3 regions of the Peribacillus sp. AS_2 genome follow, and region 2 is predicted to be linked to each of the others. Evidence: riboswitches for the same ligand, from Rfam matches in the RefSeq annotation. Region 2 holds a riboswitch; each other region holds the start of a gene.
What was found. A riboswitch is a leader RNA that binds a small molecule or an ion and turns the genes downstream of it on or off. The one in region 2 is predicted to bind S-adenosylmethionine.
Positions count from the first base shown of each region.

Region 1: another riboswitch for S-adenosylmethionine. It lies ahead of OTG27_RS03600 (bifunctional homocysteine S-methyltransferase/methylenetetrahydrofolate reductase); the one in region 2 lies ahead of metK (methionine adenosyltransferase).
Region 3: another riboswitch for S-adenosylmethionine. It lies ahead of OTG27_RS07270 (methionine ABC transporter ATP-binding protein); the one in region 2 lies ahead of metK (methionine adenosyltransferase).

Region 1 covers NZ_JAPTGA010000002.1:173,069-178,363, forward strand. The annotation lists gene OTG27_RS03600 (bifunctional homocysteine S-methyltransferase/methylenetetrahydrofolate reductase) at 1-849, opposite strand, end outside; SAM riboswitch class I at 953-1,051, opposite strand; gene OTG27_RS03605 (MOSC domain-containing protein) at 1,163-1,813, opposite strand; gene ku (non-homologous end joining protein Ku) at 2,304-3,146, opposite strand; gene ligD (DNA ligase D) at 3,297-5,144, shown strand.
Region 2 covers NZ_JAPTGA010000011.1:32,400-37,694, reverse strand. The annotation lists gene OTG27_RS19100 (hypothetical protein) at 1-216, shown strand, start outside; gene OTG27_RS19095 (alpha/beta hydrolase) at 280-1,083, opposite strand; gene OTG27_RS19090 (gamma carbonic anhydrase) at 1,294-1,812, shown strand; gene metK (methionine adenosyltransferase) at 2,122-3,315, opposite strand; SAM riboswitch class I at 3,479-3,641, opposite strand; gene pckA (phosphoenolpyruvate carboxykinase (ATP)) at 4,071-5,295, shown strand, end outside.
Region 3 covers NZ_JAPTGA010000003.1:367,821-373,115, forward strand. The annotation lists gene OTG27_RS07260 (MetQ/NlpA family ABC transporter substrate-binding protein) at 1-723, opposite strand, end outside; gene OTG27_RS07265 (methionine ABC transporter permease) at 780-1,448, opposite strand; gene OTG27_RS07270 (methionine ABC transporter ATP-binding protein) at 1,435-2,451, opposite strand; SAM riboswitch class I at 2,521-2,625, opposite strand; gene OTG27_RS07275 (MBL fold metallo-hydrolase) at 2,909-3,733, shown strand; gene OTG27_RS07280 (hypothetical protein) at 3,798-3,986, opposite strand; gene OTG27_RS07285 (YheE family protein) at 4,072-4,275, opposite strand; gene OTG27_RS07290 (YheC/YheD family endospore coat-associated protein) at 4,339-5,295, opposite strand, start outside.

The DNA.
Region 1 (5,295 bases), on a different contig from region 2:
ACTTCCAATTGCATGCTTTACAGCTTGAATATGCAGTGGAGTCGTTCCACAGCACCCTCCTATGATCGCGGCGCCTTGCTCACGAAGTTCCAGGGCACTAGAACCGAAATATTCCGGGACAGCTTTATAAACGAGCCTCCCATCGACATAATCCGGCAGGCTGGCGTTAGGGTAAATGGCAATCGATGCTTGCTTTGGCAAACTCACTTCTTCCAAGGCCCGAATCATATGATGTGGCCCAAGGCGGCAATTCACACCAACCACATCGGCACCCAATTGCTCGAGCTTTTGAAAGGCTTCATTTAAATGGATTCCATTTTGAAGATTACCCAGTTCATGCATCGAGACATTTGCGATAATCGGCAGTCCGGTTTCATTTTTAACGATTTGCAGGACGGTTTCCAGTTCTTCCAGGTCATAAAATGTTTCCAGGAGAATCCCATCAGGATTTTCCATCAACAGACTGTATAGCTGTTCACGAAAACCCCGTTTTATCTCCTCCATGCTTAAATCCGATTTCCTGATACTCCGCTGTGCCCCTATGGTGCCGAAGACGTATGCCTTTCCTTTTGCCGCTTTTTTAGCAAGAATGACTCCCTGGCGATTGATTCTGCTCACTTCATCTTCAAGTCCATACCGCTTCAATTTATTGAAATTGGCTCCGTATGTATTCGATTGAAGGATATCTGCTCCAGCTTCCAGATAGGCTCGATGGATGGACTCTATTTGATCTGGGTTCGTGCAGTTTAATTCCTCATAACATTGATCAATGCCATTAGAGTAAAGCAGGGTCCCCATTGCCCCTTCCCCAACCAGCATTCTTTCTTTTAATTCTTTACGAAAATTCATCATTACACCCTCTCTCAAAAACAATCCTGTTTTTGTCGTATTCTATGAGTATGAGAGAAAAGGAAAAAAAACCTTCTCAAAGAAGAAGGTTTTTGAAACATTCTCCTCATCTATCAAGCTCTGCTTGCTGGATTTAGCACCTTTGCGTAAGCTGGTTGCTGAGGTTTCTTCGGGCCAGTCCCTCCACCTCTCTCGATAAGATCCTTTTATATAATTTTCATAAGATTTCAAAATTTGATTATATTTAATTTACATTAATAGTCTGTCAATTTCAATACCTGATCGACATTTTTTTCACTTTTGCAAAAATCATTCAATCTTTAGCTGCTTGAACCCTCTTCAAGATCCTTTGTTTCCAGTCTTCCGCTAACGAGTCTAGTGTTAGTAAAGCCTTTGCACCTTCAAGCCCATCCCGTTTATGAAGGATGACCTCTGCTGCGTAATGGACAGAAATTTTTTCTTGTAGACGATCTATCAGCACAATCTCGTTTTGTTTATTTATCGTTCCTTCTTGAAGTACTCTTGCAAAATAACCAGTGAAACCCGTTTTCAGCACGTGTTCCAAAAACTTAGGTTCTTGATTGAAGAGGGAAATGGTCGAACAAGGTATCCTCCCTTGGTTAATTTGAACAATCACATCGCCTATTTGATAAATATCGCCGATAAACGTTGTTTCTTCCTTCATTCCCGCTATAGTTAAATTTTCACCGAATGCAGGGATATCCAGCTTTTTAGAGAATTTTTCATTCCATAATGAATAATGCTCAAATGGGTAAAAGCACAAAGCCCGATCAGGACCTCCATGGAACTTTACATTACCGACACCATCACCGATTATGCCAGCTTTAGTCACTTTCAAATTATCCTGTGCTTGTTTATCCATGGCTGAAAAGATATCGATATTCGAAAAAATTTCTTGTTTCGGCTTCCCCGCATGTAGTGATTTGATTTTCCCATTTTCCATTTTGCATCTTCCATTCATATTAAATTTATATCGTTCTATATGTATAAATTATACTAAAAATCCATTTTATTCAGTACCTTTTTATATGTATATGAAATGAAAAGGCCATATGCGGCGTTAATGGGCTAAATATCATTGATTTCCAGAAAAATTCATAGGTTAGTTTCAGTAATTTAGTTGCTATTTCAGAATTAAATATGGTAGAATATGAACACAATATATAGTCGAAAACTACAACCGTTCGCCTATATGTTGATTTTCACGATTGAATTCCTCATTGTCGCTCTTTAGGGAGCGAATTTTTTTTGCTTTCGTTAATATCCACTAATTTCCTGTAATTCCATTCAGTTTCTTGCATCGTGATCGACTCACCTGTTTGTACGTTCCTTCCCTCTTTATCAAGACCTTTTCATCTTATTAGAAGCCTGATTCCTTGCAAAAACAAGCAGAAAGCCGAGCGACATCATCCGTCTTCCGCTCAGCTTCCTGTTTACGCTTGTTTCTTTTTTTTCGGTGCCGCTTTCTTCCGGGTCGTCTTTTTCTTTTCCGGTTCATCATGTTTTGTACGGTCTATGGATGCTTGTAATGCCTCCATTAAATCAGTTACATTGTTGGAAACTGGTTCTTTTGTTTTCGCTGTAATCGTCGTCTGTCCCGTTTTCTTTGATTCAATCAATTCTAGTAACGCGGTTCGATAGTCATCGGTGTATTTTGTCGGATCGAAAGTAGTCGTTAATTGATCTATCAATAATACGGCAGTATCGATTTCTTTTTTTACAATGGTATCATTGGCAGGGATATTCGGAACATCCGCTGTGGAGCGGACTTCATCCGGATAATGAATCGTTTCCATAACCAAGGTATTATCAACGACTCGGATTACCGCCATTTGTTCTTTGGAGCGAATGATGATTTTTGCCAACCCAACCTTATTCGATTCCTTGAGGGCCTGCCTCAAAAGGGAATAAGCTTTTATCCCCCCGTCATTTGGGGACATGTAATAACTCCGGTTAAAATAAATAGGATCTATTTCTTCAATTTTAACGAAATCCACGATTTCCACGGCTTTTTCTTCGTTTTGTTTTTTCAGTTGTTCTAGTTCATTGTCTTCCAATACAACAAACTTTCCCTTTGTATACTCAAAAGCGCGGACTATATCATCCTTCCCCACTTCTTTCTCGCATACTGGACAAACCTTTTCGTATTTAATCGGTGTATGACATTCCTTATGCAACGTCCTTAAAGATATATCCTTATCCTCCGTTGCAGCATGAAGTTTGATCGGAATGTTCACCAAACCGAATGATATGCTCCCCTTCCACATCGTATGCATATTCGTCACCTCATAACTTATTTTTGATGAGAAGAACAATTTTATTATTCCCCTTTGTTCAAAAAAAACCGAAAAAACAATTGCCAACTTTAACACTTCGTTTTTTTGGCAAAATAATGTTATCAATTATTTGCGGAGGTAAATACAAAAATGAAACCGATGCTGCCTACCTATTACCCTGAAGCCCCCAACTCCAATGATTGGCGTTATGAAGTCAAGTATGACGGCTTTAGGGCTATTTTAACGATAGACTCCGATACCATAAGCATTTCGAGTCGAAATGAAAAGGAATTATCACCTCAATTCCCAGAAATCATTGCTTACATCAAAGACCTGGACCTGGAAGGTTATCTCCCGCTTCAATTAGATGGAGAATTGGTCTGGCTTACGAATCAGGCGAAAGCGGACTTTTTTCAAATACAGTGGCGAGGACGCCTTGGGAAAGAATCCTTAATTTCAAAAAATGCCCGTTTTTCCCCATGTCGGTTTATAGCGTTTGACCTGCTTCGCATCAGCGGAAAAGACATAGCAGATAAACCTATGTTGGATCGAAGGGAATTGATGTTGAATATGGGGGGAAAACTCGGTCTTCCTATGCCTCCTGATCCCAACGATAAGGCTTTGATACAATTAATAGAGAGTTTTGACGTTTTGGAAAGAGCCTTGAATAAGGTCACCTTGTTAGATGGCGAAGGGATTGTCGCCAAGGAAATTCGGGGTGCTTGGCAAGAAGGAAGACGTACTACATCTTGGATTAAGGTAAAAAATTGGAAGACCGTTTCTTGTTTCATCACAGCATTGCACAAAGAAAATGGCTACGTGTCCCTCGCAGTTTTCAAAGAAGGTGCCGTAACGAAAATCGGGAGTGTCAAAAATGGACTGAGTGCTAGAGATAAAAGTATATTGCATCAAATGATCAAACAAAATGCATCAGATGAAGACGCACAATTTTTTTATATCCATCCATCCATTTGCATTGAAGTTCAATTCTTGCACGTTTATGAGGAAAATGAATTGCGTGAACCTCAGTTTTCCCAGTGGCTTTTACAAACTTCTCCCGACGAATGTACCTGGGAGAAATTCGTGCTAGGCCAATATACATTTCCAGATACTGTACAAATAACTTCCAAGGATAAACCGCTTTGGAAAACAGAAGGTAAACAGGTGGTAAAAATAGAATATCTTCATTATTTACGGGAGGTTTCAGCTTTCTTCTTACCCTTCTTGAAGGATAAGCTTCTAACCACAATCCGCTATCCTCATGGAACTTTGGATAAAGAAAGATTTTTCCAGAAAAACAAACCTGATTATGCGCCGGACTTTATAAAAACGTTCATGGATGAGGATATCGAGTATATGCTGTGTAACGACATTGAAACTCTCCTTTGGTTTGGTAATCAACTTGCATTGGAATTTCATGCCCCATTTCAGAAAGCCGGTAAAACAAGACCCGACGAAATCGTCCTGGACTTGGATCCTCCTTCCATCGAATATTTCTCTCTCGCGGTAAAGGCTGCACAGGAAATAAAAAAGGTGATGGAATCATTAAGGATTAAAGCTTTTGTAAAAACTTCAGGTAACAAAGGACTGCAAATTCACATCCCTCTGCCTGAAGACAGATTTACTTATCAGGAGACACGCATATTCACTGACTTTCTAGGTGATTATTTAACAAGTTCCAATCCGAATGATTTTACAACGGAAAGAATGAAAATAAATCGGCATAATCGACTTTACTTGGATTTTGTTCAGCATAGTGAAGGAAAAACCATCATTCTTCCTTATTCCCCACGAGGAAATTCTTTCGCTGGTGTGGCTACACCTTTGTTTTGGGAGGAAGTGAACGAAAGTCTCCAGTTAAAGGACTTTACGATTGATACCATACCAAACAGAATAAAAAGGGACGGGTGTGCGTTTATGGATTACCGACTGGTGGATAATGGACCAGCCTTTTTGGAAGTATTGTCGTTCCTAAAACAAAAAAAGATCAATAACTAATTGGTAAGATGGAAAGTTGCTCTAGAAACTCGCTTTCCGCGGGCAGTTTTTGCTTTGATGCAACTTGGCAGACAGTCGAGCGGTTAAGGAGCAGACTTCTGAAATTAACTCGAACATTATTTTTGAAGGTTAGTAATTCTGATCGTTGATT
Region 2 (5,295 bases):
TTAATGATTTCCACCCAAAACCATGAAGCAATCATGAATATGAAAGCGACGCTTTTGGACCTATTCGCCAATGACTTGACCTTCAAATCCATTTATCTCCTATCCACTGCATTATCCAACAAAAAGGAACTTCCTCATTTGAACCAATTTATGTACCCGGTTACTTTCTGGGCACCGGTCATCAAGTCGAACGAATTGCTTAAAAACGCAGGCTGATCCAAAAAAACTGCCGAAGGCTAACTTCGGCAGTTTTTCATTTATCCTGAAGTATGTACGGAATCAAACGACATACCCTAATATCTTTAAACGGTTTTCAACAAAACTCAGCGCATATTGAAATACATCATCACGCTCCGGTTCATTGAAGATTTCATGATAAAGCTTCGGCCATTCCTTATATTGCTTTTCACTGGCCAAATTATAATTGAACCACTCACGAACCGCCTTCTTGTTCACGATTCGGTCATCTCCGCCCTGCATCACCAAAAGCGGAACATCCTGAAATTCAGGAATCTCTTCAAAAGCATCCTTCATAGCCTGTGCAAGCTCGCGATACCAGCGAACCGAAACCTTTGTGATATATAAGGTATCGTTTCTATCGGATTCACGAATTTCCGCACTTCTCGTCGCCATTTCAGGTGTCAATCCGGAATCCACCCTGAACTGAGGCATAACGATGTTCAAACCATGCGAGAGCATTGTAAGGAACTTCCGCGGCTTCGTCACGATGCCCAAGCAAGGAGAAGAAAGAATCACCCCTGCAATGTCCCATTCCTCTTCCTGAAGAAGGCGTATCGAAATCAAACCGCCCATGCTGTGTCCAAGTAAAAAGACCGGCAACGAATATTCATAAGCCTCTTCTATCCAGCTTTTCACTTCGTCCAAATACTCATCAAAGGAATCGATATGTCCCCGGTAGGCGCGAGTAGTCATACCCTGCCCAGGAAGGTCGCCCATGACGACATGGTATCCAGCCGAAAGCCACATTTGTGTTACCCACTTATAACGCCCGTGATGTTCCATTGCCCCATGAATGATGACAATGACGCCCTTTGCGTCTCCTTCTGTCTCCCATTTCCACATTCGAAATCCCCCTTTCACTTTTCACTTGTTGTGTACGATCCATGATAGTTGAAATAATATATATAAATTATAACCATATTCGTGATTTTCGACAAAAAAGAAATCTAACAAGTTGTACATTGCTATTATAAATAGCCAAGTGTATTTGCATACGGTATATTAAAATAATACATAAAAACATTCACTTCGGAAAGGAAATGATTGAAAATGATTATTTATCCGTATAAAGGCAAAGAACCTGAAATTGCTGAAAGCGCTTATATTGCTGAAAATGCTGTCGTCACAGGTGATGTCAAAATTGGCGACGAAACATCAATCTGGTTCAATTCCGTCATTCGCGGTGATGTCTCCCCAACCATCATCGGAAAAAAAGTCAGTATACAGGATAACAGCGTCCTGCACCAAAGCCCAAATAATCCATTGATCATCGAGGATGAAGTAACCATTGGCCATCAGGTCATATTACATAGCTGTAAAATCCGCAAAGGAGCTTTAATCGGCATGGGATCGATCGTACTTGATGAAGCCGAAATCGGCGAAGGGGCTTTCATAGGTGCCGGCAGTCTCGTTCCCCAAGGCAAAGTCATTCCACCGAATATGTTGGCATTCGGACGTCCAGCTAAAGTCATCCGTGAAATCAACGAAGAAGATCGTCAGGATATGGAACGCATCGTACGCGAATACGCCGAAAAAGGCCAATACTATAAAACGGCGGAACGGATAAAGTAATGCACGAGCACTTGACTGAAAATTACGAGTATTTGCTCCCAATTCACGAGTAAATCGCTTAAACTTACGAGTATTTGCTCCAAATTCACGAGTAAATCGCTCAAACTTACGAGTATTTGCTCCAAATTCACGAGTAAATCGCTCTAGCTCATGAGTATTGCTCCAAACTCACGAGTAAATCGCTCTAGCTCACGAGTCTGGCCCTTAAAGTTTAATTTCTTTGGGATTTCTTGAATTATTCCCGCAGACGGCTAAGTTAATCCATAAAAAAGGTGCCCCGCAAATAACGGGACACCTTTTTTATATGAATTACGCTTGTGCTTTTAATGTTTCTGCTTTGTCCGTGCGTTCCCATGGAAGATCGACATCTGTACGGCCGAAGTGTCCGTATGCAGCTGTTTGTTTGTAGATTGGGCGACGAAGGTCAAGCATTTTGATGATACCAGCTGGACGAAGGTCGAAGTTTGCGCGAACTAGGTCAACAAGAACTTCTTCGCTAACTGTACCAGTTCCGAACGTATCAATGGAGATCGATACAGGCTCTGCCACACCAATTGCGTATGCCAATTGAACTTCCGCTTTATCGGCAAGGCCGGCTGCCACGATGTTTTTCGCAACGTAACGTGCAGCGTATGCAGCAGAACGGTCAACTTTAGTAGCATCCTTACCAGAGAATGCACCGCCGCCGTGACGAGCGTATCCGCCGTAAGTATCAACGATGATTTTACGTCCAGTAAGACCAGCATCCCCTTGAGGTCCGCCGATTACGAAACGGCCAGTCGGGTTGATGAAGTACTTAGTATCTGCATCGATCAACTCGGCTGGAACGACAGCTTTGATCACATGTTCTTTTAGATCGGCTTGAATTTGTTCAAGCGTAACTTCTGCATCATGCTGTGTGGAGATGACGATTGTATCTACACGTACAGGACGGTTATTCTCATCATATTCCACGGTTACCTGTGTTTTACCATCAGGGCGTAGGTAAGCAAGAGTTTCATCTTTACGAACTTGGGTCAAGCGGAATGAAAGTTTATGCGCCAATGAAATCGGAAGCGGCATAAGCTCTTCTGTTTCATTACAAGCGAATCCGAACATAAGACCTTGGTCCCCTGCACCGATTGCATCAATTTCTTCATCTGACATGTTTCCTTCACGAGCTTCCAATGCTTTATCGACACCAGCTGCGATATCGGCAGACTGCTCATCAATGGAACTCAAAACGGCACAAGTTTCAGCATCGAAACCGTATTTCGCACGTGTGTAGCCAATTCCTTTAACCGTATCACGAACGATACGCGGGATATCCACGTAAGCAGACGTTGTAATTTCACCAGCAACAAGTACAAGACCTGTAGTTACACTAGTTTCACACGCAACACGTGCATTTGCATCCTTAGCTAGGATAGCATCTAAAATGGAATCTGAAATCTGATCACAAATTTTGTCCGGATGGCCCTCTGTAACAGATTCAGAAGTAAATAGACGTTTCTTTGACATCATATTTCCTCCTTGGAAGTTAGTATGTTGTAGGCATAAGCCTGATTTTTACGGAACTCGTTTCCCTCATTAGTTTCAACTATAGACACAGAATTACTTATAAAAAACACAAAAACCTTCCCTGGCAAATGAGGAAAGGTTTAAAATTCTGTCTTCTATCCTTTCACTCTTATCGTTCAAGGGTTTTTTACCTTGCTCAGGTTAGCACCATCACCACTATTCCTTGAAGACCTTCGCTTTATTTTCGGCGATCGATCTTGGAGTCAAGTTCAATATGGCAGGTTGCTGGGTTTCAAAGGGCCTGTCCCTCCACCAACTCGGGATAAGAGAATCCGTACAATTTAAGATATTATCGTATCTGGCTGGAATTTGTCAATGCTTTTCTAAAAAGAACATTTCCACCCAGAACGGCGTTCATTTGAAAAAACATGTTGATACAACGTCCTAGAGGGGTTTACAACGCAATATACGAATAGAAATGTTGTAAATTGCCATTAATAATAAAGTATTGAATATCGAAAAGGAACGACATCCTGACTTTCCCTTTAGACATATATTGTTTACTTACTTCCTATTTAAATAAATTTTTCCTCATGAAAGTATATGCGATCATCCTGACTCGGTTCCTGCCGGATTAAAATGATTAATGCGGCCAGCTGAAAATAATCACAAATTAAAAGAAATAGTATAGACTAATTAAATGAATGTGTTATACTAATTATAATCTAAAAACTCAAACAAAGGAAGGTACCTCATATATGAATTCTGTAGATGTTTCTAATGAGTTACACCAATTATTAACAGGAAACAATGTGCAAACTCAACTATCAGTTCCTCAATTGGTCGAAAAAGTACTAAGCAGAAATGAAGGCGTTTTAACATCAACCGGCGCGGTAAAAGCTGAAACTGGCAAATATACCGGTCGTTCACCTAAAGATAAATATATCGTGGAAGAAGCATCAGTTAAAGATAAAATCGATTGGGGCCCAGTGAACCGGCCGATTTCCGAAGATGTGTTCAATAAACTATATAATAAAGTAGTTGACTACCTAAAAGCAAAAGAAGAGATTTTTGTTTTTAAAGGTTTCGCTGGTGCAGACGAATCATCACGTCTTCCCATCCGTGTTGTTAATGAATATGCTTGGCATAACCTTTTCGCCCATACTTTGTTCATCCGTCCAAACGAAGAGGAACTGAGAGGTCACGAAGCTGAATTCACGATCGTTTCTGCACCTAACTTCAAAGCGGACCCAGAAGTGGACGGAACTACATCCGAAACGTTCATCATCGTTTCTTTTGAACGCCGTACGATCCTGATCGGCGGAACGGAATATGCAGGAGAAATGAAAAAATCGATCTTCTCGATCATGAACTACTTACTTCCAGAGGCTGGAATCCTTCCAATGCATTGCTCTGCCAACGTAGGACGTGAAGGGGACGTCGCTTTATTCTTCGGACTGTCCGGTACGGGCAAAACAACTTTATCAGCAGACACTAGCCGTAAATTGATTGGCGATGATGAGCACGGCTGGTCTTCTAACGGCGTATTCAACATCGAAGGCGGCTGCTATGCAAAAACGATCAACCTTTCACGTGAAAAAGAACCGCAAATTTTCGATGCAATCCGTTTTGGTGCTGTATTGGAAAATGTTGTTGTTGATCCGGATACGCGTGAAGCAAACTATGATGACAGTTCATTGACTGAAAACACTCGTGCTGCTTACCAAATGCAAGCAATCGATAACATCGTGAACCCAAGTATTGCAGGACATCCAAATACAATCATTTTCTTAACGGCTGATGCTTCAGGAGTTCTGCCTCCAATCAGCAAGCTTTCCAAAGAACAGGCAATGTTCCACTTCCTAAGCGGATACACTAGTAAATTGGCTGGTACTGAAAGAGGCGTAACTTCACCGGAAGCTACATTCTCCACTTGCTTCGGTTCACCATTCTTACCGCTTCCAGCTACACGCTATGCTGAGA
Region 3 (5,295 bases), on a different contig from region 2:
TTGAGCGTCTACATCTTTTGTATTCACTGCAACAACGTTTCGATACATATCCGGCATGTTTTCTAAAACTAGGGCATCCTTGAGGTCCATTTTCGCTGCAAGAGCAAAGTTGCCAGGGACCGCCGATAGGTCGACGCTGTCTGTTGCGCGGGGCAACTGAGCGGATTCCAATGGTTTTAGCTGGATGTTTTTTGGATTTTTCGTTACATCCTTTTCAGATACTTTTAAAGGGTCGACATTTGGATCGACTTCAATCAACCCTTCATCCACCAGCACTTTTAGTGCACGTGCCAGGTTAACCGGATCATTGGGCACTGCAATGGATGTACCGTCTTTCACTTCTTTCAATGAATTATACTTATTAGAATATATGCCCATTGGCGCTGTTGGAACTATGATAAGGTCGGAAAGCTTTAAATCATTTTCTTTAGCGAAGTTATCCATGTACACTTTATGCTGGAAAAGGTTGGCGTCGATCGAGTTGTTGCCAAGCGACTTATTCGGCTGGATATAGTCGGTGAATTCGACGATCTCTATTTTGTATCCAAGATCTTCCAGACCTGGTTTGATGGCCTCCTTAACCATATCGGCGTACGGCCCGGTAGTCGCCCCAATCTTCAATTCTTTTTTGTCTTCAGTATTTGGGGATGCATCATCGCTCCCGCAAGCTGCCAAGCCGAGTGCAAGTGCACAGACTGATAATAACGAAGCTATTTTCTTCATTTGAAATTCCTCCTGAGTAATGAAATGTATTGAGTCATTAAAAAAAGTGATTGAACCTATCGCTTGTTAACTATGTATGAAACTTTGTCACCAACCATTTGAATGAGTTGCACAAGGCAGATCAGCACGACGATCGTCGTGATCATGACTGTGTTGTCATATCGGTAATATCCGTACCGGATGGCCAGGTCGCCAATTCCGCCACCGCCGATTGTCCCAGCCATTGCTGAGTAACCGATTAGCGAAATGGTCGTTAATGTCAGTCCTTGAATGATTCCCGGTTTTGCCTCTGGAAGAAGGACATCCTTAATGATCATCCATGGAGTGGCACCTACGGCAATTGCTGCTTCAATCACTCCTCTGTCTATTTCACGTAATGCCGTTTCAACAATCCTTGCAAAAAAAGGGATTGCGGATACGGACAGGGAAACAGAAGCTGCTCTTGGCCCTATCGTCGATCCTGTAAGTAGGTCCGTTAAAGGAAGGAGGGCGACCAAGAGAATGATGAACGGGATTGAACGGACAATATTGACTGCGAAACCGAGAGATCGATTCACGATGCCATTTTCAAAAAATAAATTCCTGGTTGTTGAAAATAGCAATACTCCAAGCGGTAAACCGATCAGCAGGGCTACTGCAAGAGAAACGCCAACCATATAAATCGTTTCAAGAAAGGCTTTATTAAGATCAGGTAAAATATTGACGATGGGATTAAGCAGTGACATGTTTTAACACCTCCACAGAACTGGAACGATCTTTTATATATTCCAATGCCGAATGAATTTGGACGGCATCGCCAATTAACTCGATGATTAAAATGCCTAAAGGAACATCCTGGATATACTCAATTTTACCGTGTAAAATATTTCCCTTTACTGCATGGGATTGGAGAGTATCCGAAAGAATCGATTCACCGGCGGTTTGCCCTTTAAATTGGATTTTAATAATCGTACCTTCACTTTCTTCAATCAAGTGCGAAGGGAGTTCGAAATCCAGTACACTGCTAATGAATTGCTTCGTTAACTCCTGTTTGGGCTGTGAAAATATTTCATAAACGGGTCCTTCTTCAATTACCCGGCCATCCTGCATCACGGCGACTCGGTGGCATAGTTCTTTGACCACTTCCATTTCATGTGTAATCAACACGATGGTGATACCAAGCTCACTGCTTATCTTTTTCAATAACTGTAAAATCGCTTTTGTAGTTGTTGGATCAAGGGCTGAAGTCGCTTCATCACATAATAGTACAGTGGGTTCATTTGCTAACGCGCGAGCAATGCCGACCCGTTGCTTCTGTCCACCGCTAAGCTGTGCAGGATAGACATCTTTCTTATCGCTGAGCCCTACTATTTCCAACAATTCCAATACACGTAACTTAGTCGCGTCCTTCGATCGATGCGCGGCCCTTAAGGCGAAAGCGACATTTTCATAAACGGTTTTTGAACTGACCAGGGAAAAGTGCTGGAATATCATTCCGATTTTTTGCCGTTGTTTACGAAGCTCTTTGCTAGATAAAGAGGTTAAATCAATGCCGTCGATAATGATCTTTCCACCTGTCGGACGTTCAAGCAAATTCAAGCAGCGGAGTAATGAGCTTTTTCCAGCTCCGCTGTAGCCGACAATTCCATATATTTCACCAGTTTGAATGGTTAAAGATACGTTATCCACTCCGATAACTCGGTTTTTCTTCGAGACGTATTCCTTTCGGACTGAACGGATTTCAATCATGAGCTTTCCCCCTTAAACATTAAAAAAGCTGCCTCTATCATTCAGAAAGAGGCAGCGAAATCATATCTCGGCTTATCTTTCAGAATGCAATCATTCTGCAGGAATTGGCACCGTTCCCTAAGGGCGGTTGCCGGACATCACAGGGCCTGATCCCTCCGTCACTCTTGATAAGTAAATTATTATTTTAGAATATTTCAAGTTTTATAATATAATCTATATTATTTGTAAAATCCGTCATTGTCAATCGTTACTTTTATTTTTTTTGTCATTAAATCTGGTACAGTCCGTTAAAACGATTCATGGAAAATGGGCTATTATGCAATAATCCAGCATTTTCATCGAAGCTATTCATTCCAATATTTCCTTGTCAAAAAGGTAAAGTGGTACTACATTTATTATAGAAAGTTAAAAAAAGGAAGATGAAACTATATTTATACAATGATTGGGAGGAAACCGAATGATAGAGATCAAGACGATAAATGATGTGGTTTGCGTGCATGGGACTCCTGGCGGGAATAAGGCGGGGATGAGTGTGTATGTCTTTTTAACGGATGGCCTATTGATAGATACTGGCGCACAGATTTTATTGGAAGAACTTACTCCATTCTATGAATCCGCAGACTTCGACTCAGTGGCCCTGACTCACTATCATGAAGATCATACGGGGGGTGCTGCCTGGATACAGGAACATAAAAAGGTCCCTCTTTTCATTCACCCGATGTCGGTTGAGGTTTGTGCAAAGGATGCTGAATATCCTGAATACCGCAAAATTTTCTGGGGAAAGAGAGACGCCTTTAAAGCTGAGCCTCTGGGGAAGGCCATTCCTTCCCGTACCCAAACGTGGGAGCCGATTTTTACCCCAGGTCATGCAAAGGACCATATGGTGTATTTGAATCACAATAATGGCGTGCTCTTTTCAGGAGACCTTTTCGTAACCCCAAAAACAAAGCTTGTCTTACGGGAAGAGTCGGTCCCGGTGATAATCGATTCCATAAAAAGATTGCTTCAATATGACTTCGGGGAAGTGTTTTGCTGTCATGCTGGGCATGTCCCTAATGGGAAGGAGATGTTTCGAAAAAAACTGGATTATCTGGAAAATCTCCAAGGGGAAATTTTACGCTTGCATTCTCAAGGGCTGACCGTTCATGAAATCCAGCAGGTCGTTTTACCGAATCGCTATCCCCTTATCGAGATATCTGGGCATGAATGGGATTCAGAGCATATCATTACATCGATATTAAACGAAAATATTTTAAGTGCGAGGGAGAATGGGACTATTTGATTGCTATCCGTTTAACGGTCTGACTGATATAAAAGAGAGCTCTCCATAAGAGAGCCCACCTTATTCATTTATTGACATTGGGATCTGTTTCATCATAAAAATCATGTGCTTCTTCGATGTTCTGAAGGTTAGCGACTTCATACACATTTCCGCCCGCCATTCCTTCATTGATGATACGATCGATATCCAGGTAAACGGAGTCCTTGCCATCATATTCGGTATCCTTCAAAAATGTCATTTTTTCTTTATCCAAAAGAAATCCCTCCTAGCCTTTTCTTTAGTTTAGGCAAAGGAGGGATTTTTATTCTGTTTAGCGATTTAATGAATGTAAAGGGGCTTCATTCATATACATGGAAGATCATTAAATCATGTATCATGCTTTTGAGTTTGGTTTCATCTGTTTCGGAAGGCGGATTGGCTGTCCACTCGATGGATCCATCTTTGTGATATAAGGCTTTGACTGCCTGCTTATTGAAATAAAAGGAAATTTTCCATCCTGGCAGATTCTTATGCAATGGTTCCCATTGAAAATGAGTGATCATATGTATTACCTCCATATATACTGTTTCTCATTCGATTATAATGGAAAACGGCAGCTGGAGGTGTTATTTTCTTTTCAGGTTGGAAAAAGTTAATTCAATGAAAAGATTTTTTAAATGCAAAAGCCTGTTTGTTTCAATTTCTTCTTCATCGAATTGCATCGGCTTTGAGTTCACTTCGTATATGAAAAGCGAGCCAGATTCGTCTTCCCCTATATCAATGGAAAACTCTCCGAGAAACCCGATCTTTTTTGAAAGTATCTCTCCGCATTTTTGGGCGACATTCGCTAATTTCAGATCCAGTTTTTTTGATTTAAGGTCCTGATAAGGAAAAAGCTTTCCGCCTCGGGGAGTGTGGGTGGTGATTTCCTGTGTTTGCGACATCCTTACCGCTTTACCGGTCACTTTATAAAAACCTTTTTCATAATGGACGAGAATCCGGTAATCATAACGATGCCCAAAAAGTTTTTTTGGTATGATCGCCTGTTGAGCAAGATAGCTCCTTTTTAATAAATCCCTCTTTTTTGTATCCCAGAAGGAAGCAAAATCAGGGAAGGACTCACTATGCTTTAAGCTATTGAACAATAGGGTATCATCATCATTTTTGATAATGGTATAAATGCCCTTCCCTTGGCTTCCTTTGCATGGCTTAAGGTATATATGCCTGTATGTCTCCAGGAAAGAATCAAGGCAACCGCTGTTTCGTAAGACCATGGTGGGCGGAAGGTGGTTGGTGAGGGATCCATCTTCAGTTAATGCTTCGAACATCACATATTTATCGATAAAACAAGAGTTGAATAGAGTCATTCGGTTATCTTTAAAATGTGTGATAAGATGTTGGAATTCCTCTGACGCCTCATAGCTCCTCCAGGGGATACGGTTATAGACGATGTCAGGGAAGGGCACTTTACATTCAATCCACTTGTTTGAAATGGAGGAAAAAAGATACCCTTTCATCGACTCGGAATGAAGGGCATTTCCTGTGAATACATACGCCAATATTCCATGTTTCAATAAATATAA